4 regions of the Desulfitobacterium metallireducens DSM 15288 genome follow, and region 2 is predicted to be linked to each of the others. Evidence: riboswitches for the same ligand, from Rfam matches in the RefSeq annotation. Region 2 holds a riboswitch; each other region holds the start of a gene.
What was found. Region 2 has a riboswitch for cobalamin ahead of DESME_RS05415 (precorrin-6A/cobalt-precorrin-6A reductase). Riboswitches for the same ligand answer to the same signal wherever they lie in the genome.
Positions count from the first base shown of each region.

Region 1 (7,823 bases), 1.5 Mb from region 2:
TAAATTATCATACAATTAGTGCAATTGATTACATTTGAACCGGAGGAATCCTCGTGAAAAAGAAGTCATTCCTGTTAATAACGCTAATAGCGCTACTCAGTATTGTCGTTACCCTAAAATTTGTAAGCGGATCCTTCTTTAAAAACGATCCCTCTTCAGCCATCTCTGTAGAAGCACAATCAACCGACGTACAAGAAACTAGCGCTTCAATTTCCACTGCGCAACCCTCTACGGACCCATCAACTCCTCCAGCCTTTACCGAAAATCAGAAAAAAGCCCTCAGTCTATATGACCAAGGGCTTAAACTCTATTATGAGCGGCAGTTTGTTTCTGCCTTAGACCTCTTTAATGAAGCCTTAACTTTAGACCCAAACTGCTATCAAGCTTTAAATGGCAAAGGAGCAACTTACGCTTTTCAGGGCCGCACAAACGAGGGAATTGTCTTGATTAAACAAGCCCTTGAGCTGAAACCCGATTTTGTATATGCCCATTTTAACTTAGGCTTAGCCCACGAACTGGCCGGTCACTGGACTGAGGCGATTGATAGTTACCATGAGGCACTTAAGCTAGATTCCAAAGATGTCTGGAGTTATTACGGCATTGCCAGTATCTACGGCAGGCAAGGAAATGTCGGAAAAGTCATTGAATATTTAAAGCCCGCTCTTGCGCTCGAACCGGATATTTGCGAAGCTGCTCAAGAGGAAAAAGACTTTGACCCTGTAAAAGACGATCCACAGTTTCAAGCTTTACTGCAAAATCCTCCCTCGAAGATTTCCCCAGAAACGTTTTCCTCAATGACTTCTCAAGGAACAACAACCCGAGTCCCCGTTCTCTATTATCATTCCGTTATGGACGAGCCTGGCAACGAATTGCGCATGCCCCCCACAGAATTTGAGAAACAGATGGAGTACTTATCGCAAAACGGATATCACGTCATCACTCTCGATCAGCTCTATAATGCCTTCTATAACAAAGGTTCACTCCCCGATAAACCCATTGCCATCACTTTTGACGATGGCTATCGCGATAATTTCACCAATGCCTTTCCCATTATGCAAAGATATCATTTCCCCGGAACCGTCTTTATGGTATCAAGCTATATTGACGGAGAAGGTTTTTTAACCTCCGATCAGCTCCAACAATTGCAAGCTGCGGGATGGACAATCGGTGGTCATTCAGAGAATCATACCAATTTATCAGAAGTCAGCGCTGAAACTACAACAGAAGAGTTAAAAAATTCGCGTGCCATCCTCGAAAGCCTTCTGGGATACCCTCTCAAATACATCGCCTATCCCTTTGGGGGATACGATTCTCATGTAATGAAACTGACTCAAGAGGATGGTTATCTAGCAGGCTTCACAACTGCCCGAGGCTGGGCTGACCCAGAATCCAATCCGTATGCGCTCCAACGAATTTATTGTTATGCCAACATGGGAATTCCCGAACTTGAACGTCGCATAACAAATCCTCAATACTAAGGTTTGCCTTAGTCCCTTATATCAGATAAAAAATAATCCCATAAAAAGCGACCATAATCACAAGTCCGACAGGAACACCCAACCTTGCCCACTCTTTACTCTGGATATTCAATTTACTCGCCGCAATAATATTAGGAATATTCCCCGGAATGAGCATACCGCCACTGATTAAGAGTCCGAGCAAAATAGCCATAATCTGATCAAGAGACATCTTATCACTGATCTCCGCTGCCGCTAAAGTCGCATTATCTAAAATAGCCGAAATCATATTAATCCAGTACAGAATCTGACTGGGTAAACCCAGAATAAATCGATCGATGATCGGTTTGAGCCCTGTCCCCAAAAAGGTTAAAGCCATCACAAAAAGGTAGATTTTCAAGGCACGTAAAACGACTTCTTTGTAGCTTTCCTCTTCTTGTAAACTTTCTAAACCCAAAGGCTCCTGTTCCGTACGAATGAAAAAGGCAGCAAACAGACCCAGCGCGATAATCGCCGGAACGATGAGTTCTCCAAAATTACGGAATAAGTACCAGAAGTCGGCATGAAGTTTGGAAATGACGATTGTCGCTAGCGGTTCTCCAATCGGCGTTAAAGCAGCCCCTAAGCCAATCGCAAAACAACTAATAATCACGAGAGCAACTTCACTGGTGCGATCCAACTTCAGATTGTTGACAATTTCGACCAAAAGCAAAGCCGCAATAATCGCCGTAATTACACTTGACATCAATCCTAAGATAAGGACGATTAAAAACATCAATAACCGTGCTGGTACATGGCGTTGAACGCTTTGGATCATATGATTGATCTTTGTTTTAAAGATTTTAAAAATTATACCGAAACCAAGAACTGCGGCCGTAATCATAATCGGTTCTTCCAAGGCCTTCTTGAATAATTCCAGCGTCATTTGCTGTGAGATCAGAACGGACAAAAGACCCATCACAAATAGAAAAAATTCCAGGTTCTGCTCCACTTTTTTTATGGTAAACGGCAAAACCAAAACAAGTAAGATAATCAGTCCCAATCCGCCATACATAAGATTTTCTGCCAAAAACAACCTCTCCTATACATCATTCATCTACTGAAAACCCCTCTTCAGCACACCCTAATTATATCACTTAATTCTGAATTTGCTGTACATAAAAATCCACCTAAAAATGCCAAAAAAGTCCCTGCCTGATGGTTTTAACATCGGGCAGGGACTTTTTCTATACTATTTTATCCATGGACCCGTAATAGGTAGAATCGTTTTCCCATAGGCAGTATTGAGAACCATTGCCGAAGAGAGATAAATTCCTAAGATGCCCGTCATGAGCAACGCATAAGCTGCAATAGGTTTGAAGCTTCCACCGAGTAAGCCTATATCCATCAAAGCAATGAAAATAATGCCTATTTCTAAAACAACTACCGCTGTAGCCATAATGCTGGTGCCCTTGAAGTAAGCAGGACACCATAACAGAAGAACTAAGGCAAGACATAACCATGCCCATCCATCAACATGAGTATCGAGAGGAATTGCCCATTGGTTAGCGGCAGCAAAATATTTAATAAAAAATTCAATTGAACCCGTCAACATGAAGAACGCAGAGAAAAATGTAAAAACATTACCCCCAGTGCTGTTTCCTTCTTTAAGTTCAATAATTCCAACGACAATCTGAATAAAAAAGCCACCTAACAGCCAGGCCCCCATCAAGGGTAAGGCCCCTACCGTTACTTTACCGCTTAATAGTGCGTAAAAGATAAAACATGCTACAGCAAGCGCTACGAGACCTGCAGGTGCAGGATTTGCCCATTCCTTTTTCTCTGACATTTAAACGTCCTCCTTCTCATGCCTCTCCATTAACTAATCTCGTTTTTCTAAAGGGATTATTCAGGGGAAGTATTCAAGTGAGTTTGATAATCACCTCCTTCTTATATGTCAGTCGCCTCTAGGATGGGCGAATATAAATACATAATATATTTAATTTTCTAAATTTTCAATACTTTATAGTTGCCTTTGAAAATTTTTTAATAAATGATCTATTGACAAAATTTACAAATCAATTTAATATGGTCTCAATTGAACATCATATTTAATAGGTGCCCGCAAGGGACAATAGGGAACCAGGTTGAATTCCTGGACGGACCCACCACTGTAATTAGATGATGAAAATGTGCATTAGCCACTGGGATAACCGGGAAGGCGTACATCGGAGTCTATAAGTCAGGAGACCTGCCTATAAAATATCGCCAAAAGGACAATGGTAAAGTTCTAGCTTTTTGATTAAGCTAGAACTTTTTTATATTCTAACTATCTTTTATCTTTTATACTTCTATCTCTTATCTTCTATCTTACTTTTTGAGGTGTATTGCTATGAAAACGATTGCCAAAATCAAGATCGAAAAACTCATATTTCCGCAGGCAGAAAAACCAGCTCTCCAAAACATCGATTTGGAAATATATCAAGGAGATTTCCTCGTCATTACCGGCGATGTTGCCTCAGGAAAATCGGTCTTACTGCACTCCATTACAGGGGCCATCCCGCATTTTCATAACGCGGAGTTAACCGGTAAAATCACCCTCCTCGGTCAAGATGTCAAGGACCTCCCCCTCAACAAAATGTCCGATTATGTTGGCTATATGATGCAAGAACCACAGAATCAATTGATTAGTCAGGAGGTCTATGACGACGTAGCCTTCGGTCTTGGCAACCTGGAAATTCCCCTTGAGCAGATCAACAAAACGGTAAAACGTACTTTGGAATTTGTAGGTCTAGCAGGTTATGAAAGGAGACAGACCGCATCTCTTTCCGGCGGGCAGGCCCAACGTGTCGTTTTAGCCAGTGTTTTAGCCCTCCAGGCACCGCTTTTGATTCTTGACCAACCAACCGCCGAGCTCGATCCTCAGGGTCGCTTCGAGCTTTATCAGCGACTGAGTCTCTTAAATAAAACCCAGAAGCTCACGATTATTCTGGTCATGGATCGAATCGAGGAAGTCCTTAACTATGCCAACAGAGTCTTATATCTTCAAGACGGTGAAATTATCAAACAGTATTCGCCTGAATCATATTACCAAGATCAAATCCTCCATCGAGAAGGAAAATTACAATCTATCTCTGCCAACGCTAGCAGTACTGCCAGTACTCCCACCCCGCAACGCGTCGGCCCTCCAGATATAATTGCTCAAATGAACCATGTCTCCTACCATTACAAAGACAATTTATTAGGTTGTAAAGACCTCAATCTAAAAATTCATAAGGGTGATTTTTTAGCGGTCATTGGTTTAAACGGTTCAGGGAAATCAACCTTAGCTAAATTACTGGTCGGTCTGTTAAAGCCTTCTCAGGGTGAGCTTAAACGGTTTACTCAGAACGCTGGCTTCCTCTTTCAAAACCCCGACTTTCAAATCTTTGCCAGTACATTGGAAGAAGAGGTTGGATTTTCACTCAAGTTAAGAGGTGAAGCTCAGGAAATAAGGGATCAAAAAATTGAGGAGTCTCTAGAATTTTTGGGGCTGCTAAAGTATAAAAAAATGCATCCCCAACGCTTAAGCCGAGGTCAGCGCCAGCTTTTAGCCCTCACCTCTGTTCTCGTCAGCGATCCAGATTTCATCATCGCTGATGAACCGACTTCGGGTCTTGACGAAAACCAGGGCTATCGGATTATGGACAAACTCTTCGATTTATCCCAAAAAGGCAAAACCATACTATTAATTACTCATGATTTGAGCATGGCTAGCACGTATTCTAACCGCTTAGTGGCGATGCATAACCATAGACTTCAACTCGATATTGCAACACGTGATCTTGACGAACATCTTGCTGAACTTCAAGCGATAGGCCTGAATTTTCATCCGCTTATTTCCTTCAAGGAGGCTCAGAATGGAACTTTCTAAGCTCGATCCCCGGACAAAGCTGCTTTGGTATGCTCTCCTGATCTATTTCTCACTGAGCAGTGGAACCCTTGTTCAGTTAGGCCTTGTTTTCGGGGTCTGCCTTACCGCTTCTCTTCTCATAACCGGTTCTTTAAAACAGTATAAAGTCATGATTGGCATCCTGTTGCTCTTGGGATTTCAGACTCTGATTCTTCAGTTGATCTTCTGCCGGGAAGGCGAAATCATCTACCAATGGGGACTCATTACAATCTACAGCGAAGCCGTACCCCTTGCAATCACCGGCCTACTCAAGGCCTCGATTATTGTTTTTGCCAGTATGCAATTTTTCACGTCATCCTCACCTCAAGACTTTACCTTAATGCTGATGAAATTCAAAATCCCCTATCGCTTTGCTATGCTGGTGGGACTGGGCGCCCGGTTCATCCCCCTCATGAAAGAAGAATATGTGTCCATAATCGATAGCCAGCGAACTCGCGGTCTTCCCATGAACAGTGTTTGGGACAAGATCAGAGCCCTTATTCCAACCTTCCTGCCTTTTTTATATCGCGCCGTCCGACGCTCGACAGAAACGGCTCTAGCCATGGAGCTAAGGGGCTATGGACGGAGCAAAAACCGAACCTTTTCTTCCAGTATAGCGATTAAACCTTACGATATCGCCTTAATCATAAGCATGATATTGGTAATTACCCTCGACCTCGTAAATAGGGTATTTCCATTAATATAAATGATTCACCAAAATCTAAGGAGGAAAATTCAATGGAGAAAAAATTATTGAGAACAGACACTAGAGCCTTAGTTGGCTCCGTCATCGTCGGGATCGTCTTCCTGATTTCAATGCAGGTCACAGGACGGATCGACGGTATTTTAGACCCGACCCTCTTACTTTTAAATGGAACTGCTTGGTCTTTCTTTACCGGCCTCATCATTTTAATGTATAAACAACCAGCGGGTATTATTGCTGGATTATTGGAAGCCATTGTCGCCATGGCAACGGCCTATTCCCCACTCGCCTTTTTCTTCCTCTTCGCTAATACCATTGGCTCCATTTCTTACTCCTTAATTGAACGAAAGCTTTCCATGGAGAAATTAAGTCACCATATATTAGCTCAGATCGGATGTAATGTAACGGGTAACTTGTGCGTGATGGTCGGGTTGATTTATGTCATTCATCTGGACTGGAAGGTCGCTCTATTTAGTTCAGCATTAACCACCCTTGTTGCCACTATAGTTGCCGGCATCCTGACTCTAAAAGTCTACTCAGCCTTGCAAAAATCCGCCTTAATTTAGTTGTTTGGGGGTCGTTATTTGTTGATCAGACTTGACATGTCCTTTCCCGTATGCCATTTTTATTATAAAAGGAGTGTGATTTAAATGGTCCAAGAGAAAGTACAAGAAGCTCTAGTTCAACAGCTAAACAAAGAATTATATTCCGCCTACTTTTATCTCGGCATGGTCACTTATTTTTCAAATCTTAATCTCGAAGGTTTTGCCCACTATTTCCGTGTTCAAGTTCAGGAAGAACGGGATCATGCCCTTGGATTTTTCAATTACCTCTTAAAGACAAATAACCCCATCCAACTCCCTGCAATTGCACAGCCCCCGCAGAATTTTGAGAGCCCCTTACATGTATTTGAATTGGCCCTTCGTCATGAGGAGAAAGTCACTCAATCGATCTATTCTTTAATGGATGTTGCCCAAGAATTCAAGGATCATCAGACGCAAGTCTTCTTGCAATGGTATATCACGGAACAATCCGAAGAAGAGGACAATATGACCCGCGTTTATAACCGCTTAAAACTCGCTGGGAATGAAGGTTCAGGAATTTTCATGCTCGACAACGAGCTTGCCCAACGAATTTACACCCCAGCAGTTATTCCCGGTGTAACTTTAGTTTAGATGTCGAAAACGAAGCCCGATTATTAAATAATCGGGCTTCGTTTTATAACAATAAAAAGAGGGCTGTGCAACAGCCCCTTAGATTTTCCGCTTTATTCAGCAAGAATATTCTTCTTCATCAGGAATTCTTCTTCCGTGATTTCACTCCTTGCATACCGCTCTTTCAAAATGTCCAGAGCAGCATCATTTCTTCGGTAGCACTTATGCTTATGGAAAAAATCTGTTTTATAATCCCAAACTAAATATAAGCCAACCCCAAAAATAAGGATCCCTATCATCATTCAATACACCTCCTATTTCTGATCAAAATTGTATCGTCCCCTACCTCCATCTATTATTGATTAGGAGTTTGATTGGGAGTAGGAGTTGATGGGGCTGGGGCTTGATTTTGGTTGTTATTTTTGTTTTTGTTATTGAAATTGGGATTCTGGTTGAAACCTCGTTGTTGCGGATTTCTAAAACCATAATTACCGTTCATTCCCTGACGATTGGTAATCCTATGTCCAGCAAAAGCGCCCATACCACCATGTTCAACGTAACGGAAGGCTACAGACCCAGCACAAACCCCTAAACCGAGT
Region 1 is NZ_CP007032.1:2,774,780-2,782,602, forward strand. It holds gene DESME_RS15460 (polysaccharide deacetylase family protein) at 54-1,478, shown strand; gene DESME_RS13480 (DUF1646 family protein) at 1,495-2,526, opposite strand; gene DESME_RS13485 (acetate uptake transporter family protein) at 2,689-3,285, opposite strand; cobalamin riboswitch at 3,536-3,709, shown strand; gene DESME_RS13490 (ABC transporter ATP-binding protein) at 3,829-5,349, shown strand; gene DESME_RS13495 (energy-coupling factor transporter transmembrane component T family protein) at 5,336-6,073, shown strand; gene DESME_RS13500 (hypothetical protein) at 6,106-6,636, shown strand; gene DESME_RS13505 (ferritin) at 6,721-7,245, shown strand; gene DESME_RS13510 (SHOCT domain-containing protein) at 7,338-7,526, opposite strand; gene DESME_RS13515 (hypothetical protein) at 7,580-7,823, opposite strand, start outside.
Region 1: linked by a shared signal. The riboswitch ahead of DESME_RS13490 (ABC transporter ATP-binding protein) and the one ahead of DESME_RS05415 (precorrin-6A/cobalt-precorrin-6A reductase) in region 2 are both predicted to bind cobalamin.

Region 2 (7,823 bases):
TTTAGCGGGTAAAGAATCAATAAGCGAAAATTTCAGCGGTGTCTACAACGAAGCAACGCTGACCGTAGGGGTTCCAATACGGAATTCGGATCAAAACGTAGTTGGTGCAGTCTTGTTACATTCACCTGTTACAGGTATAACCGAAACTATTGATAAAGCGATTCATATGTTAGAGATCAGTCTTTTGGCCGCTCTAATCCTTGCTACAGGCTTAGGAATATTCTATTCTTTACTTTTTACTCGCCCCTTGAAAGCCATGAATCGCACTGCCGTAGAAATGACGCGTGGCAATTATGCAACGCGAACAGGAATTAAACGTGAAGATGAATTGGGACAATTAGGAAACTCGCTTGACCAACTTGCCGAGAAGCTGGGTTACACGATTGATCAGCTTTTTCAGGAAAAGGGCAAAATAAGCGATATAATCGCCAGCATTTCTGAAGGAATAGTAGCCTTTGACCTGAATTTTAATTCACTGAGTATTAATAGTGCGCTTTCGGAAATCATGAATCAGACTTTGGTATACTCCAATGAAGGACTAAAAAAGGACTTTGAAGCTTTGGCGATCTACGACTCACTTGAACGAGTTATTATGGATAAAAAGTCGTTGCAAGTCCTCAAAGATTGGAAGGGGAAAAAACTAAGATTTACTTTATCTCCTATCATTGACAATCAAAACAAAGTTACGGGAAGTGTCGCCCTAGTTCAAGATATTAGTGAAAGCGAACGCCTCGAACAACTGCGTAAAGATTTCGTTGCTAACGTATCGCACGAATTCAGAACACCTTTGACGGTTATCAAAGGATCTGTCGAGGCCTTGATGGATGGGACTGTTGACCAAACACAGGATATCGAGCATTATTACCAAAGAATGCTAGCTGAAACCAAGGGGTTGGAGAGATTGGTTGGAGATCTGCTTGAGCTATCCAGGCTTCAGTCCGGAAAAATCTCAATTCATCAGGAAGAGATCTACCTTCCAGGCCTTATTTCCGATGTCATTAAGAGTCTGCAAACATTGGCCGATAAAAAAGAAATCCAAATCGTTTATCAAGGGTTGCCCAATGTTCCTGTCCTTAATGGGGATTATGATCGTTTAAGACAATTATTCGTGATTTTTATTGACAATGCGGTGAAATATTCTCATACTTCAACAGTGATAACAGTTGAACTAAACGTAATAAAAGATAGTACACTCCAAGTCAAGATTAAGGATCAAGGTTATGGAATTCCTCAAGAAGAACTGCCTTATGTGTGGGATCGCTTTTATAAAGCAGATAAGTCGCGTCAAAGTAAGGGCACAGGACTTGGGTTGGCTATTGCTAAACACTTAGTTCAGCTTCATCAGGGTCAGGTATTCATGACCAGTGAAGAGGGGAAAGGTACAACCGTTACAGTACAACTTCCTTTAAATATTTGTGCAGATTAGTGTATGGATTTGACACAGACAAGGGTAAAAGTTATGATATTCGTATATACCCCCTGCGGGTAATAATGATGAAATAAGATAAATACGGGAAACGGGTGAAATAAACAGATGATCAGCGTCACTGAAAAGGCTGCGAAAAAGCTTAAAGAACTTATCGCGAAAAAACCAAATTCACAAAATACGGTGATAAGGGTTTCTTTCGGGGGATTTGGCTGAGGCGGTCCTAATTTTAGCTTAACTCTGGATGAGTTAAATCAAGAAAGCGATAAAGTTGTTGAATGTAAAGGAATTAGAGTGGCATATATTTCCTCCATTGAAGAGTATATTGATAATGCTATTATTGATTATTCTAACTTTTTCTTAAATCGCGGCTTTTATATTAAAGGGTCAGGACTATCGTCTTGCTAGGAGGTAATAATGAGTCATAAATTTGATCCAGCTCATAAAGATAAACTTAAAGCCGAATGGCGAATAAAGGCCATACCCCCAGTGCAAACCTTACAAAGATTAGGGCTAGTTGCTGAAGATAGTGTAGCTGATATTGGTTGTGGAATTGGATTTTTTGCGATTCCAGCAGCTAAAATCGTTGATTCATTGAATATAATTTATGCGTTGGATACATCAGTAGAAATGCTCGCTGAGGTTGAAAAAAGGATGAGGGAGGAAGAGCTTTCCAATGTCATTCCGATAAAAAGTGAAGAGTATAATTTTAAACTTTCTTCTGAATCAGTAAGTTTTGCGCTTTTGGTTACAGTTCTTCATGAGATTGAAAACAAGGAACGATTTCTTCAGGAAGCCCGTCGAATTCTGAAACCTGCTGGGAGAATAGCCATCATAGATTGGGAGAAAAAGCCGACTGAGATGGGCCCGCCGCTTAACCACCGTCTCAGTTTAGAAGAAGTCGAGGAGCTTTTGATGATGACCGATTTTGAAGTCAATCAGGAACACCATTTTACCGAAGCATTTTATGGCCTAGTTGCTGTAAAAAAATAAGAGATTTTAGAGCTAGATATAATATCTTTTGTGGTAATAAAGCATGATGATTCGCTTTTTACCTTGTAAACTTCAATAAGAATATTGAACACATTTCAACCAGAATATTTAATTAGATTAAAAGCGGATGGAGGTAAAGAAGCAATAGAAGATGGCTATAGTTTTATCAATTCATATTAGTGACAAAAGGGGACCCTAAAAAATGATGTTGCAGAAGTCAAAGTCCTTGAAGGTTGAGGACTTGAGGGGGATGCACACGGGGGAAACTAGTCATTGAAAATAAATAATAAGAACAAAATAAAATTGGAGGGTTTCACAATGAAAAAAATAGCAATTCCAACTAATGGTGAGGTTTTAGATGCCCATTTCGGCAGAGCTTTAGCATTCACAGTCTTTGAAATCGAAGGAAATGAAGCGCGTAAAGTAGAGGTTCTCAGCGCTACTGGCCTGCAGCATCAACATGAAGGACTTGCAAGTATGTTTAAACGTGATGGGGTAAATGTCCTCGTCTGCGGAGGTATTGGTGGGGGTATGATCAATGGTCTTAATGCTGTAGGTCTGGAAGTAGTTACAGGAGCTTCGGGAAATGTGGTTGATGTGGCGAATTCGTATGCCAAGGGGAATCTTGTGAGTACCGGGTCTGTCTGTCATGAACATGAACACGAACACCATTAAGAATAAGAACCAGGTAAAGTAAAGATTGAGAATATCTTTCAGAAAAATCTATACAAACAATCTTTTTTGATGCTATAATTAGTAAGAATTAAATATCTGGACATGAGTGATTTTTCCTGAGGGAAAAATTTAAAAGGGAAGTTAGTGCAAGCTAACGCGGTACCCGCCACTGTAAGAGGGAGTTAACTTACATAGTGTCACTGGGGATATACCTGGGAAGACGTAAGTTGATGAAGATCTTGAGCCAGGAGACCTGCTCATACCAAACATTACGACTACCTACGGGATGTTAGGAAGGTGAATGCTTGTGTCTGCGGTTTTCGTACCGGATACTAGTTATGAACTCTGAACCCTTCTGTTGGTGAAGGGTTTTTTTTATTGGAGGTAAACACGAATGTTCATTCTTTTGGGAGAAACGGCTGCAGCACGTGAGATCAGTGAACATCTTAATAACAAGAGGATTGAGTATAAACGAATTCAAACCTGGTCAGAGAAGTCTAGTACGCAAATACCTACGGCCATTCTTGATGCCAGCCATCCTTCCTGTGGTGCTAAGTTTACCTCGTTGGGTAAATGGTGCGAACACCAAGGAATCCCCTTTCTGCGGCTGGAAAGACCTGAGACTCAGCTTCCGACCAACTCCTTAATTTCTTCAGTACATAATTGGGAGGAAGCCTTGCTTCATTTGGAACAATGCGTCGAGACACTTTACCAAGCGAAAGGTCGACCGGTTACGATTTTTGCGACGACAGGGAGCCATCAACTCGAAAGTATGGTGAATAGTTCTTTTGCCAGCCATGTTCGTTTCGTTGTGCGTGTTCTTCCTGAAGGGCGCATCGTACAGAAATGCCAGGATATGGGCATCCACCCTAAAAATATTGTTGCGATCCAAGGTCCCTTCTCAAAAGAGCTAAATCGGGTATTATTTAAGTCTTATGGAGCAGATATCATTTTAACACGAGATAGTGGTTCTGCCGGTGGGACGGATACCAAAATATTAGCTGCCTTAGAACTGGGGTTAAAAGTTGTACTTCTAAGGAAGACCAAAATAAGCGGAGGATTGACCATGAATAATGTTAATGAATTACTGGATTGGGTAGATAAGTATCAACAAGCGGAATCTACCTAAGGGAATAGAAAATGAGGAGGTTATCAGAATGAAAAAAAGCATATTACTTGCCTTAGTTTACTGTTTATCCGTATTTGCCCTCTTTCCTGATAACGCCTATGCCATGCATATCGCTGAAGGATTTTTGCCCATGAAGTGGGCTGCATTCTGGTGGATTGTCATTCTCCCTTTTCTGATGGCGGGGTTACGTTCGATCAACAAAACGGTGAAAGATAATGCTAACCTTAAAATGCTGCTGGCGATGGCAGGGGCCTTTGCTTTCGTTCTTTCGGCCTTGAAAATTCCATCAGTCACGGGCAGTAGTTCACACCCAACAGGTGTAGGCTTAGGAGCTATTCTTTTTGGACCTGCTGCAATGAGTGTGCTCGGGGTAATCGTTTTAATCTTTCAGGCTGTTCTCTTAGCTCATGGCGGCTTGACTACACTCGGAGCGAACACCTTTTCCATGGCAATAGTTGGACCTTTTGTTTCTTATGGGATCTATAGAGGCCTTCAAAAGTTGGGCGTTTCAAGAAGCATTTGTGTTTTCTTAGCCACAGCTTTGGGTGATCTTGGTACTTATATAACGACTTCTCTCCAGTTAGCTTTTGCTTTTCCATCTACTCAGGGCGGTGTAATGGCTTCGGCCACTAAATTTATGGGCATTTTTGCTGTAACTCAGATTCCTCTGGCGGTTAGTGAGGGTTTGCTTACAGTCTTAGTATTTAATCTCTTGACTAAATACAGTAGTAAGGAGTTAAAGCAACTTGCGATTTTCAGCACCCCAAAAGATTTAGAACTTGAGGTGAAATAATGAAATCTATTATGAAAAATATTTTATTGATAGTTCTCGTTGTTGTCTTAGTGGCTATCCCATTATTCATGGTTAAAGGAGAATTCACAGGAGCAGATAGTCAAGCTACAGATGCCATCATGAGTATTGAGCCTAATTACAAGCCTTGGTTTAATTCAATTTATACGCCGTCGAGTGGTGAGGTTGAGTCATTCTTGTTTGCACTGCAAGCGGCAATGGGGAGTGGAATTGTTTGCTTCTATCTGGGTTATAAAAAAGGGCAACATAAGAAGTCTCATGAAGAAGCTTATCATGATTAATATTGATCAATATGTTTATGCGAACAAACTTTTAACAATTCATCCTGCTGAGAAATCTTTTTTGGCTATGGCGACCATGGTTGTCTGTTTAATTTCAACCTCAATCTATACACCAATAATGGCTTTGACTTTAATGGCTGGATTAATTATCTTTAAGGCGGATATTCCTGCTAAGTTCTTTGGACATTTGATGCTGATCCCCATTGCATTTTTAGTAATGGGGGAACTCACCCTGGCGATTTCAATCTCCGATCATGCTGAAGGTTTCTTGTATCATTTTGTTGTAGGCGATATTCTTATAGGGGTTACAGCTACAGATTTAGACAAGGCTGTTCTGCTTTTGAGCAAATCGCTAGGTTCTGTTTCTTGTCTCTATTTCCTTGCTCTCACGACACCGATGCTTGAAATTACTTCCGTACTTCGTAAACTAAAGGTGCCTGCTCTTTTCCTTGAATTGATGAGTCTTATTTACAGGTTGATCTTCGTTCTATTGGATTCGGCTGCAACGATTCGGACTTCACAGAGTTCACGGCTAGGATATGTGAATTGGAACAGCTCTTTTCGTTCAACGAGTCAGTTATTTTATGCTTTATTAATAAAATCTTTTCAACGTTCTCAGGCGCTTGCGACTGCTCTGGAGGCCCGCTGTTATCAAGGGGACATCAGGGTTTTAGAGAAAGAATTTCCATGCTCGGTGCGTAATTATATAATTATCAGCATTATCGAAGTTTCTCTGATTTTGCTCAATTTCTACATTGGAGGAGGCAAGCTTTTTGGTTGAAACGATTTTAGAAGCAGAAGATATAGAATACACGTATACTGACGGAACAAAAGCGTTAAGAAAAGTCAATATGGTGGTGCGCTGTGGCGAAAAAATAGCAGTGCTTGGCTCAAACGGAGCAGGGAAATCGACGTTGTTTTTACATTTTAATGCTATTCTTCAACCAGAAAGAGGATGTATCCGTTTTCATGGCCGGAAACTTTCTTATAAAAAAGATGAGATCATGGAATTACGTCGCAAGATTGGTATCGTTTTTCAAGATCCGGATAATCAATTGTTTTCTGCGAGTGTCCTACAGGAAGTTTCTTTTGGCCCGATGAACTTAGGTTTGTCAGAGGCTGAAGTGCGCAACTGTGTAGAGAAGGCTCTTCGAGCCACAGAAATTAGCGACCTCATTGATAGGCCGACACATATACTGAGCTTTGGACAAAAGAAAAGGGTCTCCATCGCCGATATCTTGGCAATGGAACCTGAAGTGATCATTTTTGATGAGCCAACAGCCTGGCTGGATCCTAGGCATGCCCGAGAATTCATGCAACTCCTTGATGAACTGAGTCAACAAGGGAAGACAATCATTATTTCTACGCACGATGTGGATTTGGCGTATTCTTGGGCTGATCGAATATTTGTTATGAAACAAGGACAGGTGCTTACGGATGGAAAGCCAGAAGAGGTGTTTTGCCAACAAGAAGTGATCAGTAGTGCTGATCTTAATCGGCCTTGGCTAGTAGAAACTCATGATGAATTTATTCGTTTGGGGTTATTACCGTCGAGTACTTGTTTACCTAGAAATAAAGAGGAATTATATGAAAGCCTGGCTCGGCCGTGTTATAATGTATTCAGACACTTCTGAACAAGGATAGAGCGTGTGGTGATTTTATGTTAGATGAAGAAAAAGGGGTATATTCTATAGGTACTGTTGCCGAGTTGATTAGCGAACATCCAGAGACCTTAAGAGTCTGGGAAAAAAATGACCTAATTCGACCGGATCGGGCAAATTATCAAAGGAAATACTCCAATAATGATTTATTAAGGTTGAAATTTATAAAATACTTGATGGATCAAAAGGGTTTAAATATAGCTGGAGTAAAGCAACTCACATCAATGTATGCATGTTGGTACAAGCGAAATTGTAAGGGCGGGGCAATGAAGAATAGCACAGTCATGGTTAATGAGTCTAAGCCTTGTTGGAAGCTAGAAAAAACCTATTGTCTTGTCGCAAGTGATAAGAGTGAACTGTGTAATTCCTGTGAAATGTATAAGAATTGCTCGGATTGCAATGGCTGTAGATCTTAAATCTTAAGCATAACATCAATAAGATTATTGATGTTATGCTTAAGAAATTTTAGAGAAGGGTGATTTTTGTGGATGAACTGATCCTTCGGTCGATATTAAAAAATCAGGATAAACAAAAATCGGTACTTGCAACTATTGTCCATACAGAGGGATCTACACCTCGCGAACCGGGTACCCAAATGTTGATTATGGAAAATGGCCAAACATTAGGGACTGTTGGGGGAGGAAGTGTAGAAAAGCATATCTATCAAAGGGCCCAGGCACTGATGACAGTTGATAGTCAAGTTCAAGTGGAAATACAGCATTGGAAAATTAACGATGAGCCAGGTCATGATGAATTTCCAAGTTGTGGTGGTAATCTGGATGTCTTGCTGGAGCTTATTAAAGAGCAGGATATATGGCAATTGGTTTACAATTTACAAATAAATTCT
Region 2 is NZ_CP007032.1:1,113,983-1,121,805, forward strand. It holds gene DESME_RS05400 (ATP-binding protein) at 1-1,426, shown strand, start outside; gene DESME_RS05405 (class I SAM-dependent methyltransferase) at 1,844-2,419, shown strand; gene DESME_RS05410 (NifB/NifX family molybdenum-iron cluster-binding protein) at 2,738-3,094, shown strand; cobalamin riboswitch at 3,182-3,369, shown strand; gene DESME_RS05415 (precorrin-6A/cobalt-precorrin-6A reductase) at 3,489-4,223, shown strand; gene DESME_RS05420 (energy-coupling factor ABC transporter permease) at 4,252-5,016, shown strand; gene DESME_RS05425 (energy-coupling factor ABC transporter substrate-binding protein) at 5,016-5,315, shown strand; gene cbiQ (cobalt ECF transporter T component CbiQ) at 5,308-6,096, shown strand; gene DESME_RS05435 (energy-coupling factor ABC transporter ATP-binding protein) at 6,089-6,949, shown strand; gene DESME_RS05440 (MerR family transcriptional regulator) at 6,976-7,392, shown strand; gene DESME_RS05445 (XdhC family protein) at 7,461-7,823, shown strand, end outside.

Region 3 (7,823 bases), 350 kb from region 2:
ATCAACGCATTGATGACCGTTGCTGCCATTGGACTTCCTCCACGAGTTCCTAAAACCGTAATCGAGGGATACTCTTGTTTCTGCCAAAGCAGATCCTTCGATTCCTTCGCTCCTACAAACCCGACAGGAATCCCCACAATCAGGGCTGGGCGATACTCTGGGTTTCGAGCAAGCTCTAACACTTCAATCAAAGCCGTTGGCGCATTACCCACAGCGACAATAGATCCCTTTAAACGCTCTTTGTTCAATCGGAGCGCCGTCATCGTCCGAGTAAGCCCCCATTCAGCCGCTTTCTCCGGAATACGAAGATCTCCCAAAAAGCATTCCGCGGTCCCTCCGAGTTGGGCTAACGCTTTTTTGGCGATCCCTGCGCGTACCATTTCCACATCCGTAATTACAGAAGCTCCCTGTTTTAAAGCGTGGAGTCCTTCCTCTATAGCACGTTTATGAATTGCTATTACCGGCTCCAATCCCAAATCTCCGCTCGTATGAATCAACCGCTCAACGACCTTAAGCTCTTGCGCGTTCCATACCCGTTGCAGATTCTGATGGATAAAGGACATACTATCGCGTTCAATTTGAGCTGGATCGGTTAAGAAATTGTTCATACCCTTAAGGCCTCCTTAATTCTCGAACTCGCTAAGATGGCAATTGAGTCATCTGCACCCAACTCAGGCGTAAAAACAATCTCTACTTCCGGGTGTGTCTCCTGAATTTCTTGAACTTCATTACGAATATCTACAGTGACATGCATACCTCGAAAAAGGAATAAAGGCATAATAATAATTTTTTGAGCTCCCGCCTCCACTTTCGCTTTAACCGCTTCAGGCAATCTCGGTTCCCAATTTCCCATAAACGCTGGAGTAACCTCATGGCCCAAAATATCTTCGACTTTCTTAGCAACTTCTATTAAACTATCATTTGCTTCCTTCCGACGGCTTCCATGCCCGAGAAGGATAATTTCTGTTGTCATTTAAGCTCCTCCACCCTTTTCAAAAATTCATTGATTGTTTCTACACGTCCGGGTCCCTCCCTTTGAGGGCGTTTTAAAACAATAATGGGAATTTCTAATTCAAGACAGGCCTTGATTTTCTCTTCCGTTCCTCCAACCTGCCCGCTTTCCTTGGTAATGACGACCTCAATTTTAAGCTGCTCCCAAAGCGCTTCATTAAAGCGTTGCGTATACGGTCCCTGGGCAGCAATAATCTGGTACGGTTTAAACCCGAGAGCCTCACAATGGAGTAACACTTCACTGCTCGGCAAGACTCGAATGAAGATTTCTTGCTCTATAAATCCTGGGACTTGAAGCCAATCTTTTAAATTCTTGCTTCCTGTACTTAAGAAAATTCGGCGCCCTAGGCGGGAAGCTAACTTACCTGCTTCCTCTAAGCCATCAGCCCAATGAATAAGTGGGGAATCACCTGTATGGATTCTTGGCCTCTCCCACCGGAGATAAGGAATTCCGGCTTGCTCGCACACCTTCTGCGCAAGCTCATGCATCTTCTCTGCATAAGGATGGGTTGCATCAATCAAGGCCATAATTAAATTTTGCTTTAAAAGACTAAAAAGTTCTTCTTCATCCAAGGCCCCAAAGCGTGTCTGTAAACCTTGGGATTCTGCAATCTCTGCCCCATATTCCGTAAGCGTTGAAACCCAAACCTGATGACCACGAGACTCGAGCTCGCTTGCCAAGCCCCGACCATCCTCTGTCCCGGCAAGAACGAGGAGGTTCATAGAATATACCCTCGCGGAGTGACCATATAGGAACCGATTACCCGCGTTTGGGAGCTTCCAATGATCACCGTAGTCAGCATATCAATCGGCAAACGTGTAAACTCCTCTAAAGTAGAAATCGTGACTTGGGGTAACTCTCCCCGCAATGCCTCGCGAACGATCCCCACGGGAGTCTCAGGTGAGCGAATCTCCAAAAGGAGTTTGCGAATCTCTTCAATCTGGCCTTGCCGCCCCTTACTTTTGGGGTTATAGATGGCTAGCACAAAATCGCCTTCAGCCGCCAAGCGAGCCCGCTTAAGAATGACCTCCAAAGGGGTGAGTAGGTCACTTAAGCTGATCACTGCAAAATCATGCATCAAAGGCGCTCCCAATTGGGAAGCCGCAGCATTAGCCGCTGTCACCCCTGGAATTATCTCTAGAGGCAGATCTAAACACCCTGCTTCTTGCAAACATTCAATCAAAATTCCAGCCATCCCGTATATCCCCGCATCACCACTACTGACCAGTGCGACGGAATGTCCATCTAGGGCTAATTTCACAACTTCCCGGCATCGATCAATTTCCTGACGCATGCCAGTAGATACAACAGTTTTATCCCCAATTAATGGGCGCACAAGGTTTATGTAGGTAATATAACCGGCAACGGTATCGACTTCCTCCCAGACTTTTTGGGCACGTACCGTCATATGTTCAGAACTCCCTGGTCCGATTCCTACGACAAAAATCTTTCCATACTGATCGCGACCGTGACTCCGCTTTGTTTCTGCTTGGGAAGAATCAATTCTCCATGTCTCGTCCCCAATAGACTGGCTGCTTCGCATACTCCATCCACTCCAATCTTCTCTTTTACAAACTCTGATTGAGACAATCTCCGTTGTTCCACAAGGGTCTGAATCTCAGTAGCCGAAAACGTTTGAAACGGAACGCCCATCTCGTAAGCCGCTTCAATTATCCCGGCTTCCTGTTGTTTAAGATCAATACTAAATATCCCTGAGACGCTCTGCTCAGAAGCACCAATTATAGATAATGATTCCTGTATAGCCTCTAAAACATTTTCTTTACTAATTCCTCGACGACTTCCCACCCCTACGCTTAGCGCTTTGGGAACAAAAGTAATCCATGGTAGATTACCGTTTGAATGAGATTTATGAAAGGGAGTAACCCAAATCTGAGCACTCTCTTTTTCATCTTCATCGACAAAAATATAATGTTCATCCTTCTTTAACGTATGCTCTAATGACAAACCGATCTCTAACCAAACCTTAAGACATCCTGTATCTAAAAGGCAACGATTAGCATGTTTCAAGCCGCTTACAGGCTTAACCGCCCATCCCAGTCTCCGTGCATATTCATCAGGGGCAATCAAGCCCTGAACATCAGTTGCTGTCGTAATCACCGGTTTCGCCTTAATCTGATCAGCAAGCGCTTTGGCCCAAGCATTAGCCCCTCCAAGATGACCAGAGAGCAAAGAAATCACAAACTGGCCCTTCTCGTCCAGGACAAGGACTGCTGGATCACGATCTTTGCTTTGGATTAAAGGCGCAATCTGCCGAACCACAATTCCCGTTGCCATAACAAAAATCAGCAAAACCGATTTCTTCCATAATTCCGGTAAAATATCTGCCAGTCGTTCAAACGTGTGGGGCTCTTCAGCTTCTAGAAGGCAATCCGGTTTAGAAGTTAGGCATTTCTGATGAATCCATAATTCCATCATCTCCGGGCTAACCTCATATTCCTGAAAACTCCTCATAATTTTCTCGCCCATAGTCCATGCCTGATTCGTAAGGACAATCACAGCAATTGGACCCCTCAAGTTTTCACCGAGCTTCATGACTTCTGACCAAGCCGGTATTCATGGCTGAATTCTGGGTCATAGAGTTTGGATCTCAAGCCTTGGTGAGAATTAAGGAAGTCTCCCACCAAAATTTGAGCCTGTTTTCGAATTCCTGCTTGCTTAACTTTCTCTTCGATCGTTGCCAAGGTTCCAATAACTTTTTGTTCATCCTCCCAGCTTGCCCGGTAAACTACTGCAACAGGTGTTTCGGGAGCATAGCCTGTTAATAATTCCTGAACCACACGGCTCATATCTTGCACACTGAGGAAAATCGCCATACTTGCCTGATGTTTAGCAAGCTCTGCTAAGCTTTCTTTTTCGGGTACAGGCGTGCGCCCCGCCAAACGGGTGAGTATCACGGTCTGACTGACTTCAGGAAGCGTAAACTCTCTTTTTACCGAAGCTGCTGCTGCGAAAACTGAGCTCACTCCAGGAATCACGGAATAAGAAATTCCCCGTTGCTCAAGAGGTTCCATCTGCTCCTGAATCGCTCCGTAAACACTCGGATCCCCCGTATGAAGTCTTACCACGGTTTCTCCGTGCTCTACTCCTTCAATCATGATGCGCAGGGTATCTTCTAAAGTTAAGCCTGCACTATCGTATAACGGAATTCCTTCCCGACAATAATTCAAAATCACTGGATTGACGAGAGAGCCTGCATAGATTACCCGATCCGCTGTTTCAAGAACTCTCTTGCCTTTAAGCGTTAGCAGTTCAGGATCACCAGGTCCTGCTCCTACAAAAATGACTTGACCTTTATTACGCTCAACCACACTATCCCCTCCAATGCAAATTTTCTGGATATCACACTGACCTGTTAATCAACACAAGACTTAAATAATCGACTTTTCCTGCTTCCTCCTGCTCAGTGAGTTCACGAATTTCTTCACCAGCTTGTCCTACTCGAGTTGCCAAAACTGCCTTTCCCCCACTTTCGTGGAGATCCTTCAGGACCTCTGGCAGATTGCGTGAAACCTTCATTACCACCAGATTCGGAATTTCGGGATATTTATCAACCCCTTCAATCCCTGGCAAAACAAGAAGCGGTTCATCTCCGGTAGCTAGCGGCTGATTCACTTTAGCCGCTGCAGCAGCCATAGCCATGATTCCCGGAACAGTTTCAATTTGCTCTGAAGGCAGTTCTTCTTTTAAAAGGTTTAAAAGGTAGGTGTATGTACTATAGAAAGAGGGGTCCCCTAAAGTCAAAAAAGCAACCGATTTTCCAGAATGCAGAGCATATAAAATTTGTGTAGCCGCATTTCGCCAAGCTACCTGGAGAATTGCTTCATCTGACGTCATTGGCATTTCTAATTCCATCAGTTGAATATCCGACGGACAGTGCCCTTTAGCAATCTCCCAGGCCACACTCTCCCGATCCATCCGGGATTTTGGCACAGCAACAACGTCAACCTGTTTAAGCACTTCAACCGCTTTTACCGTGATCAGTTGAGGATCGCCTGGTCCAACTCCAATTCCGTAAAATTTACCTTCTATTGTCATATATTTCTCTCCTTCCATTTGTTACATGCTGAGATATCTTAGAGACGTTCAGCCATACGCTTGCTTACTCTAATTGCCTTTTCCTTGCGTTCAAAATAAAGACAGGATTCATGGCTTGAGCCATATGAAAATCCTTAATCCCCTTCCAGCGGACTGCCTGAATTGAGATCACATCAATCTCCTCAAAATCCTGCTGTTGGAGTAGCTCCAACCCCCGCCCCACAGTCTCCAGGGTAACTGCCGTTAAAACAACTCTTCCACCAGATCGCAGTGGCGCCTTTTCTAAAATTTCTTTGAGTTGGCCATGACTTCCTCCAATCAAACACACGTCAACTTGAGGAACTTTTTCAAAGGCCTGAGGAGCTGTACCCCGGACGAGTTGTAAGTTGGGAATCCCAAATTTCGTTTGATTTAACAAAATAAGTTCTTGAGCTTCATTATCTTCTTCTACGGCAAAAACCCATCCTCGCCGTGCTAACTGAGCTGCCTCAATACTTAAACTACCCGTCCCTGCTCCCACATCTAAGACCTTATCATTCTCCTGAATCTTAGCTTTAGCAAGAACCTGAACCCGAATTTCCTCTTTTGTTAAAGGTACTTTACCACGAATAAACTCTTCATCAGGAATTCCCAAGCCCGCATTTTCCAAAGTTTGAGTGTTCTCTAGATTGTCTCCTTCTTTTAATGAAGGAGGATAGAGAAGGACGATTGCATGATTATACGTTTTTTTCTCTTGTGCCAGCATTTGTGCGTCAGTGGTAACCCATTCCTCTTCTGGATAACTTAGAAGATTTCCCAATGATATTTTTAAATTTATCCCATATCCATCATAATAGGCAGCAACTTTCTGAGGGGTATTTTCTCCACCTGTTAATATGGCTAAAGGCTTTTGAAACGTTAATGGCAAACGGTTCAGTGGCCTACCATGAACGCTGTGTAATTCAGCTTCTTGCCATGGCAAACCAGCTCGTGCAAAGGCAAACTGCATGGAGCTTATTCCGGGATAAACGCTAATCTCCGTTTTGGGAAACTCACGCTTTAACATTGGAAGAAAGCTATAAAATCCAGGATCTCCTGACACCAAAACACCCACTTGCTTCTTTTCAGTTAAAGCCAAGCGTATTTCTTGGATAGTCTCACTCAATTTTCCAGACAAAATGATGCAATCACCCGGGAAATTAGGAAAAAGTTCGAGTGCACGCTTTCCTCCAAATAATACTTCGCAGGATGCAACAATTTGGTCAATTACAGGCGGTAACCATTCCCTGCTCCCCGGTCCGATCCCAATGACTTTTATCATTCCACAACCTCCGCTATGTTGTAAATTCTTCCCTATATCTGAATATTCTAACATAATGTAAAATAAAAAAGATGAGTCTCGACCGACTCATCATGGTTTATTTGCTTGCGCATACTAAACTCATCCCCTATCGCTCGTAGGTTAAGTAAATGCTCAAGGCAGGTCTCCTGGCTTCAAGTCGATGCTCCCTTCCCCTTCCCAGTTTCCCAGTGGGTATATCGAAAGGAACTCCTTGTTTCACAGTGGCGGGACCGCGCCGGAATTACACCGGCTTCCCTTTTCATCCTCCGAAGAGGAACCTTGATTTCTAATTATTCATTTCATTCTTGTCTCTGATAATTCTAGAGATATTGCCAAAATCCCTTTAATTAGATTAAAAAGCTTAAAATTAAAATTCATATTCGTGGGGCCACTGCCATTTTGACTGAATCCATTGTTGGGCTGTATCGTCCCATCCAATGAAACTTCCATCTAATAAAGTAAGCACCGTTCCCACCTTCACCTTTTCCTGAACATGTTCCATTGCACGCCGGCTCACTAAAGCGGCAATTTCATGGATTAGATCTTGTTCACCCAAGGAAATTAGCTCTGTTGCCGCTCCTTCTGCTGTAGGAAATTCAGCGATACTCCTTAACTGCTCCAAAGAGATCCCATGAAGTGCAGCATGAGCCACTAAAATCTCCATTCGTGCATCTGCGACATGGTTATGAGTATGAAAAATTCCTCCCGCAACTTTTAAAAGCTTCCCGATATGGCCTAATAAAATCACATTCTTAATTTTGCGATAAGCAGCTTCCTCCAAAATAAAGCCGACGAAATTACTCATCTGAATTACAGCTTCTGCTGGTATTTTTAATTTCTCAGTTGCTGTCCTAAATCCATAATGACCCGGTGTCAAAATGATCGTTTGATGTCCATAAGCGATCGCTTGATCCAGTTCCGGTAAAATCGAATTCTTAAAAGCCTCTTCTGACATAGGCCGAACAATTCCCGTAGTTCCTAAAATAGAGATTCCCCCAACAATACCTAGTCTTGGATTTAAGGTATGCTGAGCTATGCGCTCACCCTCAGGCGCTTCGATAATCACTTCAATTTCTTCTTCAGGAAATACCTCACGGATGGCTTTTCGAATCATCTGTTGAGGAACCGGATTGATCGCACTTTCGCCAGTTGGTACTTGGAGCCCTTTTTTAGTAACAATGCCGACTCCTTTACCCCCACGAATGTGAATTTCTCCTTGATTAGACAGAACCCGTACTTTAGCTTGAATCTCTAAGCCATGGGTTACATCAGGATCATCCCCAGCATCTTTTATAATCCCAGCATTACCCCAAACACTTTCTTTTTCCACCCATTTAAGAGGAAGATTTAAGCGTTCTCCACTCGGCAACGGGATTTCAACAGTTATTTGTTTTAGTTCATTTTTAAGTTGAAGGCAAGCAGCCTTTGCCGCAC
Region 3 is NZ_CP007032.1:766,158-773,980, reverse strand. It holds gene DESME_RS03720 (precorrin-8X methylmutase) at 1-608, opposite strand, end outside; gene DESME_RS03715 (sirohydrochlorin chelatase) at 605-973, opposite strand; gene cobK (precorrin-6A reductase) at 970-1,734, opposite strand; gene cobJ (precorrin-3B C(17)-methyltransferase) at 1,731-2,420, opposite strand; gene DESME_RS03700 (cobalt-precorrin 5A hydrolase) at 2,447-3,565, opposite strand; gene cobM (precorrin-4 C(11)-methyltransferase) at 3,562-4,341, opposite strand; gene cobI (precorrin-2 C(20)-methyltransferase) at 4,373-5,068, opposite strand; gene DESME_RS03685 (bifunctional cobalt-precorrin-7 (C(5))-methyltransferase/cobalt-precorrin-6B (C(15))-methyltransferase) at 5,133-6,368, opposite strand; cobalamin riboswitch at 6,509-6,686, opposite strand; gene cbiD (cobalt-precorrin-5B (C(1))-methyltransferase CbiD) at 6,757-7,823, opposite strand, start outside.
Region 3: linked by a shared signal. The riboswitch ahead of DESME_RS03685 (bifunctional cobalt-precorrin-7 (C(5))-methyltransferase/cobalt-precorrin-6B (C(15))-methyltransferase) and the one ahead of DESME_RS05415 (precorrin-6A/cobalt-precorrin-6A reductase) in region 2 are both predicted to bind cobalamin.

Region 4 (7,823 bases), 620 kb from region 2:
TTTGGTTAATGGATGATTTAGAATGGGTGACAGAACAACGTCAGGAGATTGTATCAGCTTATGTTCGAGATGTTGGAGTTGCCTTAGATGCGATTCGCCAGCGCGATGAGTTATCCCATCTAGCCTCTACGGATCGACTTACTGGAATATTGAACCGTCAAGGGTTTGATCATCGGATTCGTGAGGAAATGGCAGGAACACTTCGCCGCCAATCTTCTTTCTTGCTTTTGATTCTTGATCTTGATTTCTTTAAGCGTCTCAATGATACCCAAGGTCACCCTGCAGGAGATTTGGCCTTAAAGACGTTAGCTCAAAATCTGTGTGCTTCTGTTCGAGAATCTGATATTGTTTCTAGGACTGGAGGAGATGAATTTACGGTTGTTTTGACGGATTTGCACTTCTCACCGGAAGCCCGGAAGGTTATTGAACGAATGAAAGGAAACCTTGGTCTTAAACAGTTTGGGCTTGACGTAAGTATTGGTGTCGTTGAATTTCCTGCGGAAGGGCGGAATTACGAAGAATTGTACCGTCTGGCAGATCAACGTCTTTATATTGGAAAAAATATGGGCAAAGGGCAGATCGTTTTTCATTAAAAGAAGCCGTTATTTTGAAGTTCCTCATTGTTGAGGAGCTCAAGATAACGGCTTCTTTACTCATTATTTTGAACTTAGATAGCTGAAATATTAGATCTAGGTTTACCTAAAGAAGGGGATTACGCCGATTAAAAAAAGTATCTCTGAGAGTTCAATGCTGGCCCCGTATAGATCTCCGGTTAATCCGCCCAAAAGGCGTGCGACTTTCTTTGAAAAGTAGTAAATAAAGAGAATGGAGAAGAGAAAACCAATCAAACCAGCCAAACCTAAAAGATAAACGGTCAGAGCCAAGCATATTAAGCCTTCTATAGTAAAAAATAAGGGCTTTTGAAGTGAACTTTCGTGAAACCCTTGCCCGAGTCCTTCTTCGCGAGCATAGGGATAAAAGAGAATTCCAAACATAAAAACCCAACGTGATAGTATCGGCATGATAAGTAGGGTTAAAATAGGTGCAAAATGAGTGGAAAAGGACACGAGGGGAACGCTTTCTTGAAGAAGTCCTGCTACGAGTGTGAATTTGAGGAGGAGAAGGGCGCTTGCGCTTAAAGCACCAAACGATCCAACTCGGCTGTCTTTCATGATTTCAAGCATTTTTTCAGGGGTCCGAGCTGACCAGAGGGCATCCATGCTATCCATGAAGCCATCCATATGAATGCCGCCTGTTAAAATTAATTCTTCAATAATCAAGGCAGTAGCAACAACAAGGGGGGGATAAAAGTTTAGCAAAAGGAGAGCACTTAAGCTCAAAATAACGCCAAGCAGCAGACCGACGATCGGATAATAACGCTGACTAGCAGTAAATTCTTCTTGGGAGACGTCTGTTGGTGCGGGGAAAGGGAGGCGTGTCAAAAAGGTTGCAGCAATTATAAATCCACGCATAATTAATGATGCTCCTGTCGTGGTTTTAAAGAATCTAGAAGTTCCTGCCCTGATTGTTTAACTTCAAGGGGGTAACCTGAAACGACCCAGAAGACTTTATCAGCTTTGTGAGCAAGTAGCTGGTTGCCTCGTCCTGCTAAATCCCGGTAAGAGCGGGACATCGGATTATCAGGGACGATTCCTTGTCCCACTTCATTTGTTACCATAATGACCTGCGGAGTTATTTCCTGGGCCAGGGTTGCAGCTTTTCGAACTTGGTCGAGTATTTTTTCCTCTGCTTCGGGAGTTAAGGTATCGGGGTAATGGGAATCTGAAGAAGAGCTCAAGGACTTAAGCATGAGATTAGAAAGCCAGATTGTCACGCAATCCAGCAGGATAACTGCATTTTCACTGCGGATTCCTTCCAACACTGAAGGAATATCGAACGGTTCTTCAATGAGTTCCCAGTTGCTGGGGCGTTGCTGTTGGTGTTTTTGGACTCGCCATGCCATTTCCTTATCGAAGACTTGCGCTGTAGCAATATAGATAACGGGTCGACCGGGGTGGGCAGCGAGTTGTTCAGCAAAGGTGCTTTTACCGCTGCGTGCTCCGCCGGTGATAAGTATGAAGTTAGACATTAGAGTGTTCTGCCTCCTTAGGTTGGGTTATCATCTCCACTTCCGAGTGCACCCTCTATCCGGCCGAGGTGCTTGAAGTTTTATGAGTATAAATATTCTTTTAAATTTCTATTTCACCTGCTTTTTGTTCTTAGTAGTCTTTTCCTTTATCTTGGTTTTTACTTAGAACTATTAAAGCGTACTTATCGATGGAGAGCTGACCTCGTTAGCAATGTTGATTCTGAGGTCAGCTCTTTATCATTATTTTTGTGTTGTATCAGTTATTAAGCGAAGTATTAGATTAAAAGTCTCCTGTGGTGACGCCAGCTGATTCGAAGGTTGCCATTTCATCAGCGATTTTGAGGGCAGCTTCTACCATTGGAAACATGAGGGCGGCGCCTGTTCCTTCACCAAGTCTCATGTGGAAATCAAGTCGAGGTTGGAGGCCGAGTTGTTTTAGGGCTAAACGGTGGCCCTGTTCTTCTGAGTTATGAGAGGAGATCATATAGCGGGCAGAGATGGGGGCAAGTTGTGCAGCTGTAAGTGCAGCAGCTGAGGAGATAATGCCATCAAGGATGATGGGGATATGTTGATAAGCAGCTTCGAGAATCGCTCCAGTTAGGGCGGCAATTTCAAGGCCTCCAATTTTGGAGAGGGTATCAATAGGGTCAGAGGGGTCAGGTTGATTGACTTCGATGGCTCGTTTAATGACATCTTGTTTATGTTTTAGGGCCTCATCGCTGACTCCTGTGCCGCGCCCGGTCACTTCTTCCACGGAGTGGCCGGTAAAGACTGAGACTAGGGCAGCACTCGGAGTGGTATTGCCGATACCTACTTCACCCGTTGCTAAGAGATTGACGCCAGAGTCGACTGTTTTAGCTGCAATCTGTGCACCAGTAAGCAGCGCGAGTAGTGCTTCTTGACGGGTCATAGCAGGGCCTTCAGCTATATTATTGGTCCCATTCTTAACGCGATTGACCATCAGTTCGGGGGGGTCTAAGGGGGCAGCAATTCCGATGTCAGTTGCGATGACTTTAGCGCCACCGTATTCGGCAAGGACATTGATACCTGCACCTCCTTCGAGGTAACTATAGAACATTTGAGCAGTCACTTCTTGGGGAGCAGCACTGACTCCTTCTGTTACAACACCATGATCTCCGCCCATGAGGAGGACAGCTTTTCCTTCAATTTTCGGTTGTGAGGTGCGGAAGATTCCCGCAAGTTGTTGGCCAATATCCTCTAAGACGCCTAGGCTTCTGGTAGGTTTAATTTTTACATCTAAGCGTTGTTGCATGGCTGAGATAGATTCCTGATCGAGCTTTTCAATTCCACTCGTAAGCTCTTTTAAGGCGGACTCAAGGGCTTGTTCGTCCGCTTCTTTGAGATTATTGTTTAGACCATGAAAATTCCTACTCGTCCTTTTTGTTGTCATTTTAAATCTCCTCCATTTAGTTTTTATTTTTTGTAAAAAATAAAGTCCCGCCACAATTTTTATTGTGGTCGGGACTTTTCCGTCATCGCCGCCGCTTTCCAATACCCCGGAAAGACTTTTCTTCTTAGGCAGGTCTCCTGGCTTAGACTCAAGCACCCTGACGCTCCTTCCCAGCAAATGCCAGTGGATTAGCGAGGGCTCATCTTTACAGTGGTGGGTCCGCACCGGATTAACACCGGTTTCCCTATTCTCCCCGTGAGGGGCACCTAAGAATAATACAATTAAATTTACCTTAAGATTACCAAAGATTCGGAAAAAGTCAAGTATAAAATATGGGTCTAATAGATGATACAGGAGCTTGTAACCATTGTCCAAATCTAACATAGTCTATAGTAGAACGGAGAAGTGAGATGAAATTGAGCACTTGGTCCAGGAATATTTCACTGTAAGGGTAATAAAGGGGGAGATTTAATGAGCGAAGAATGTACGAAATTACCGGGAAGCTTAATACGCATTAATATTCCAGGAGGAGCTGTCATTAATCTTTTAGACTTGCTGGAAGTGGCTTCACCAGATGGAATTTGTATAACTGTTCGTAGTCCAAGACTTGGTGAAGAGCATACGGCGGATGATGAAACGGATTCTACGCGCGGTTCACTTGTTGATATGGTGAAGAAGGCTAAAGCTGTGATTGATGTTCTCAATTGAAAAGCAAAATGGAACCGGAGGGTGAGTAAGCTCACCCTTTTTATCATGCGTGGAAAATTGTGAATTGAGTAAGGTAAGAAACATAAATCTATGATATAATACAGCTAGTAAAAAATAGAGTGGGGTGGCATTGTACTACAACACTTTAATCGAAGGAGTTTATATATATGAAACGGGGAGAATTGAGACAATCGGAAACATTGAAATATGAGGATTTAAAGGATAGATGCTTAAATGGGACAGCACAAACCCAAAAATACGCTTATCTATTAGAGGGTTTAATCATTTATAGATCACTGCGTGAAGATCCAGTCGTAAAGAGCTTACAGAACGTATTCACTTCATTAACTCAAGAGAAGGTTGATTGGGGTCAAGTTTATCGAAACTATCATACATTTTGTGCACTAGCAACTGAAGAGAATTGGCCGGAATATTTATGGGATCTTGTCCTAGAAGCGGACAATGTTTTTTCGCGTCAAGCTGGTTTTAAAGCGTGGGGAAGTTTAGATCTCGGACTTAAAAATCTCGTTATTCATGATGTAAAGGCAGTCCAGAAGATCGCTTCTCTTCAACCAGAACAACTACAACGAATGGTTTGTGGAAGAATGGATATAGAAGCTGAATTGGGAACTAACTCAGGGGTAGAGTGGCTCGGAAGGATGGAACAATGGCCTTTATGGGCTCCCCAAGTAGGTGAGATTCATCAGGATCCTAGCCGTGCAGGACAGTTTTTAGAAAAAATGCGTAATGAAGTTAAAGCAGTTTTACGCGCAGACGATGACGAAAAGGCGGTTCAAGAGTTAGCCTCTTTCTATCAAAAAATTGGCTCCGGTCTAATGGCAACAGGATTGGCCTTTAAATGGGACGGGAATGCTAAACTTCTCGTTACGGTAACTCCAGATCCAATCCGAAAAGAACAGTTAATCGGCCAAGAGCGAGAACAGGGCATTCTTTTAGAAAACACGAATTTCTTCCTTTCAAGATACCCAGCCAACAATGTAATTCTTTATGGAAACAGGGGAACGGGTAAATCATCTCTCGTCAAGGCTCTTCTTCAGGAATATTGTGATCAGGGGCTAAGATTAGTGGAACTTTCCAAGCAAGATTTAACCGACTTTCCTTTGATTATTCGTTTTCTCGCGCCTCAACCTCAAAAGTTTATTCTCTTTATCGATGATCTTTCGTTTGAGGAAACGGAGTTAGCCTATAAATCGTTGAAGACCGTTTTAGAGGGAGGCTTGGAAAAGCGTCCTGATAATGTTCTTATTTACGCGACCTCGAATCGTCGCCATCTTATCCGTGAAAACTTCTCCGAGCGTCAAGGCGATGAGATTAATGTCCGTGATACTATGGATGAAAAACTTTCGTTAGCGGATCGTTTCGGGATCACGATTACGTTCCCCTCACCAGACCAGGAGGAATTCTTGCGGATTGTGGAAGAATTGGCTGTGCAGGAAGGATTAGCACTCGAAAAAGCGCAACTTCGCCAGCAAGCCCTCCGCTGGGTCATGATGCATAATGCGCGTTCAGGTCGTACCGCTCGGCAATTTATTGACTATTTAGCGGCTCAACAGAAGATCAATTTGAAGAAGTAAAAGGTAACTTAAATATAAAAATTTAGAATGAAATTAACTGATAATCTTTAACTAAGAAAAGTGTGGTAACCCACACTTTTCTTAGTTAAAGAGGGTTAGGTAGACCAAAACAGCATTGAGTGAGACAATGAGCGTCACGATAATGATTCCCATAACATTGGTCAGTTTTTTATTCGCCATTTCGCCCATCACCGATTTTCGACTTGTAATTACAAGAAGCGGGATAATCGCGGCCGGAAGGGCGAAACTTAAAGTGACTTGGCTCAGAATTAGGATTTTCATGGGATTGAGTCCGATCCAGAGCAGAATCATCGCGGGGATCATCGTAATAATTCGACGAATGTTAACCGGAATATCCAAACCGATAAACCCTTTCATCATATTTTCTCCTGCCATTGCGCCAACCGTTGAGGAGGAAAGACCCGAGGCAAGTAAGGCCAATCCAAATGCGCCACTTGAGAGATTACCAAGTAAAGGGGAGAGTGAGCGATGTGCTTCTTCAATTGTTTCGACAGGCTGCCCGTTTGCATAAAAAACGGAGGCAGCAACGACGACCATTGCGGCGTTGACCAAAAAGGCGATGTTCATTGCAAAGATGATGTCAAAGCGTTCCATCCGAAAATGCCTTTTGATATCACTAAGTTTCTCACTTTTTCGTCGGGATTGAACGAGTGCAGAGTGAAGAAAGATAACGTGAGGCATTACAGTGGCTCCGAGCATTCCCACGGCGACTAGAACACTGTCTGGACCTAAGCTGGGAATCAAAGTATGGATGGCAACTTCATGCCAGTTGGGTTTAGCGAGGAAAATTTCGACAAAGTATGAAATTCCGATCACGGCCACGAGGATAACAATTGTTCGTTCAACCACGTGTTGGCCGAAGCGTTGAAGATAGACAATCAAGAATGTTGTGAGGATGGATAGTGCACCTGCCCAAATTAAGGGAATCCCGAAGAGAAGGTAGAAACCTAAAGCGGCCCCTAAAAATTCGGCCATGTAGGTTGCTATTGCAGTAAAAAGGGTGATGATCCAGAGCAGAATATTAGTCGGGCGACTAAACTGGCGTCCGCACTGGGTTGCAAGATCCATTCCGGTGACGATACCCAGTTTAGCGGATAGAGTCTGAAGGAAAATGGCCATCAGGTTACTCCAGAGGATGACCCATAAGAGAGAGTAGTTAAAATTTGAACCGCCGCTTATGTTCGTCGCAAAATTTCCAGGGTCGATGTACGCGACACTGACGATAAAGGCTGGCCCGATATACCGTAATAAAGATTTGGTCTTTTCTTGCCAGGTTTCTTTTTCCAGGGGTATTGGAACAGATACATTGTGTAAGTAGAGAGGATTATCACTCATGCTTTCACCGCCTCTTTTTTTGGATCGTGAGGTGACCCATTTCTAATCTATGGAGTCGGCGGGGAAGGGGTGACGCCTTGAGGGTGGTAAGATATGGTTTGATGATATATAATAGAAATTAAATGAATTGTGTCGGAATATGATTCTAAACGTGATGAGGAGGAACTCAAGGTGTTTGAAAACGACATACTCGTAGCAGGAGGAGATCCTGGTTTTGGAGCGATCAAACTCGATGCAGGGGACAGCAAAGTGCTTTTTCCAGCGGTGATCTGTCAAGGTAATGAACGGATCTTTTCGACATTGGGAAATTCTATTGTAACTCGTGGCACAGAATTGGATGAACAAATCGCTTCTCTAGATGTTGTCGTAAAGAACAATTCGACGGGTATAGAACATCATTATTTTATGGGCAATTTAGCAGAAAGTCTTAATCCGAATGAAGCACATTATTGTTGGGATGAGGATAAGTCAACAGATGAAGAAGCCACAGCCCTCCTTGTGGTTGCTTTAGCGTTAGCACAGAAAACCCCAAAAGCTAATATTTATTTAGGTACCGGGGTTCCGGTTAAATATTATGCTGCGCTCAAGGATAAGTACGAAGCTCAACTCAAAGGGTCTTGGTCAGTTAAGTTTTTATCTGGCCCTTTTAAAGGAGAGACCCGTC
Region 4 is NZ_CP007032.1:1,738,276-1,746,098, reverse strand. It holds gene DESME_RS08345 (sensor domain-containing diguanylate cyclase) at 1-593, shown strand, start outside; gene cobS (adenosylcobinamide-GDP ribazoletransferase) at 696-1,472, opposite strand; gene cobU (bifunctional adenosylcobinamide kinase/adenosylcobinamide-phosphate guanylyltransferase) at 1,475-2,089, opposite strand; gene cobT (nicotinate-nucleotide--dimethylbenzimidazole phosphoribosyltransferase) at 2,370-3,500, opposite strand; cobalamin riboswitch at 3,611-3,785, opposite strand; gene DESME_RS08325 (hypothetical protein) at 3,972-4,208, shown strand; gene DESME_RS08320 (ATP-binding protein) at 4,376-5,803, shown strand; gene DESME_RS08315 (Nramp family divalent metal transporter) at 5,885-7,159, opposite strand; gene DESME_RS08310 (ParM/StbA family protein) at 7,331-7,823, shown strand, end outside.
Region 4: linked by a shared signal. The riboswitch ahead of cobT (nicotinate-nucleotide--dimethylbenzimidazole phosphoribosyltransferase) and the one ahead of DESME_RS05415 (precorrin-6A/cobalt-precorrin-6A reductase) in region 2 are both predicted to bind cobalamin.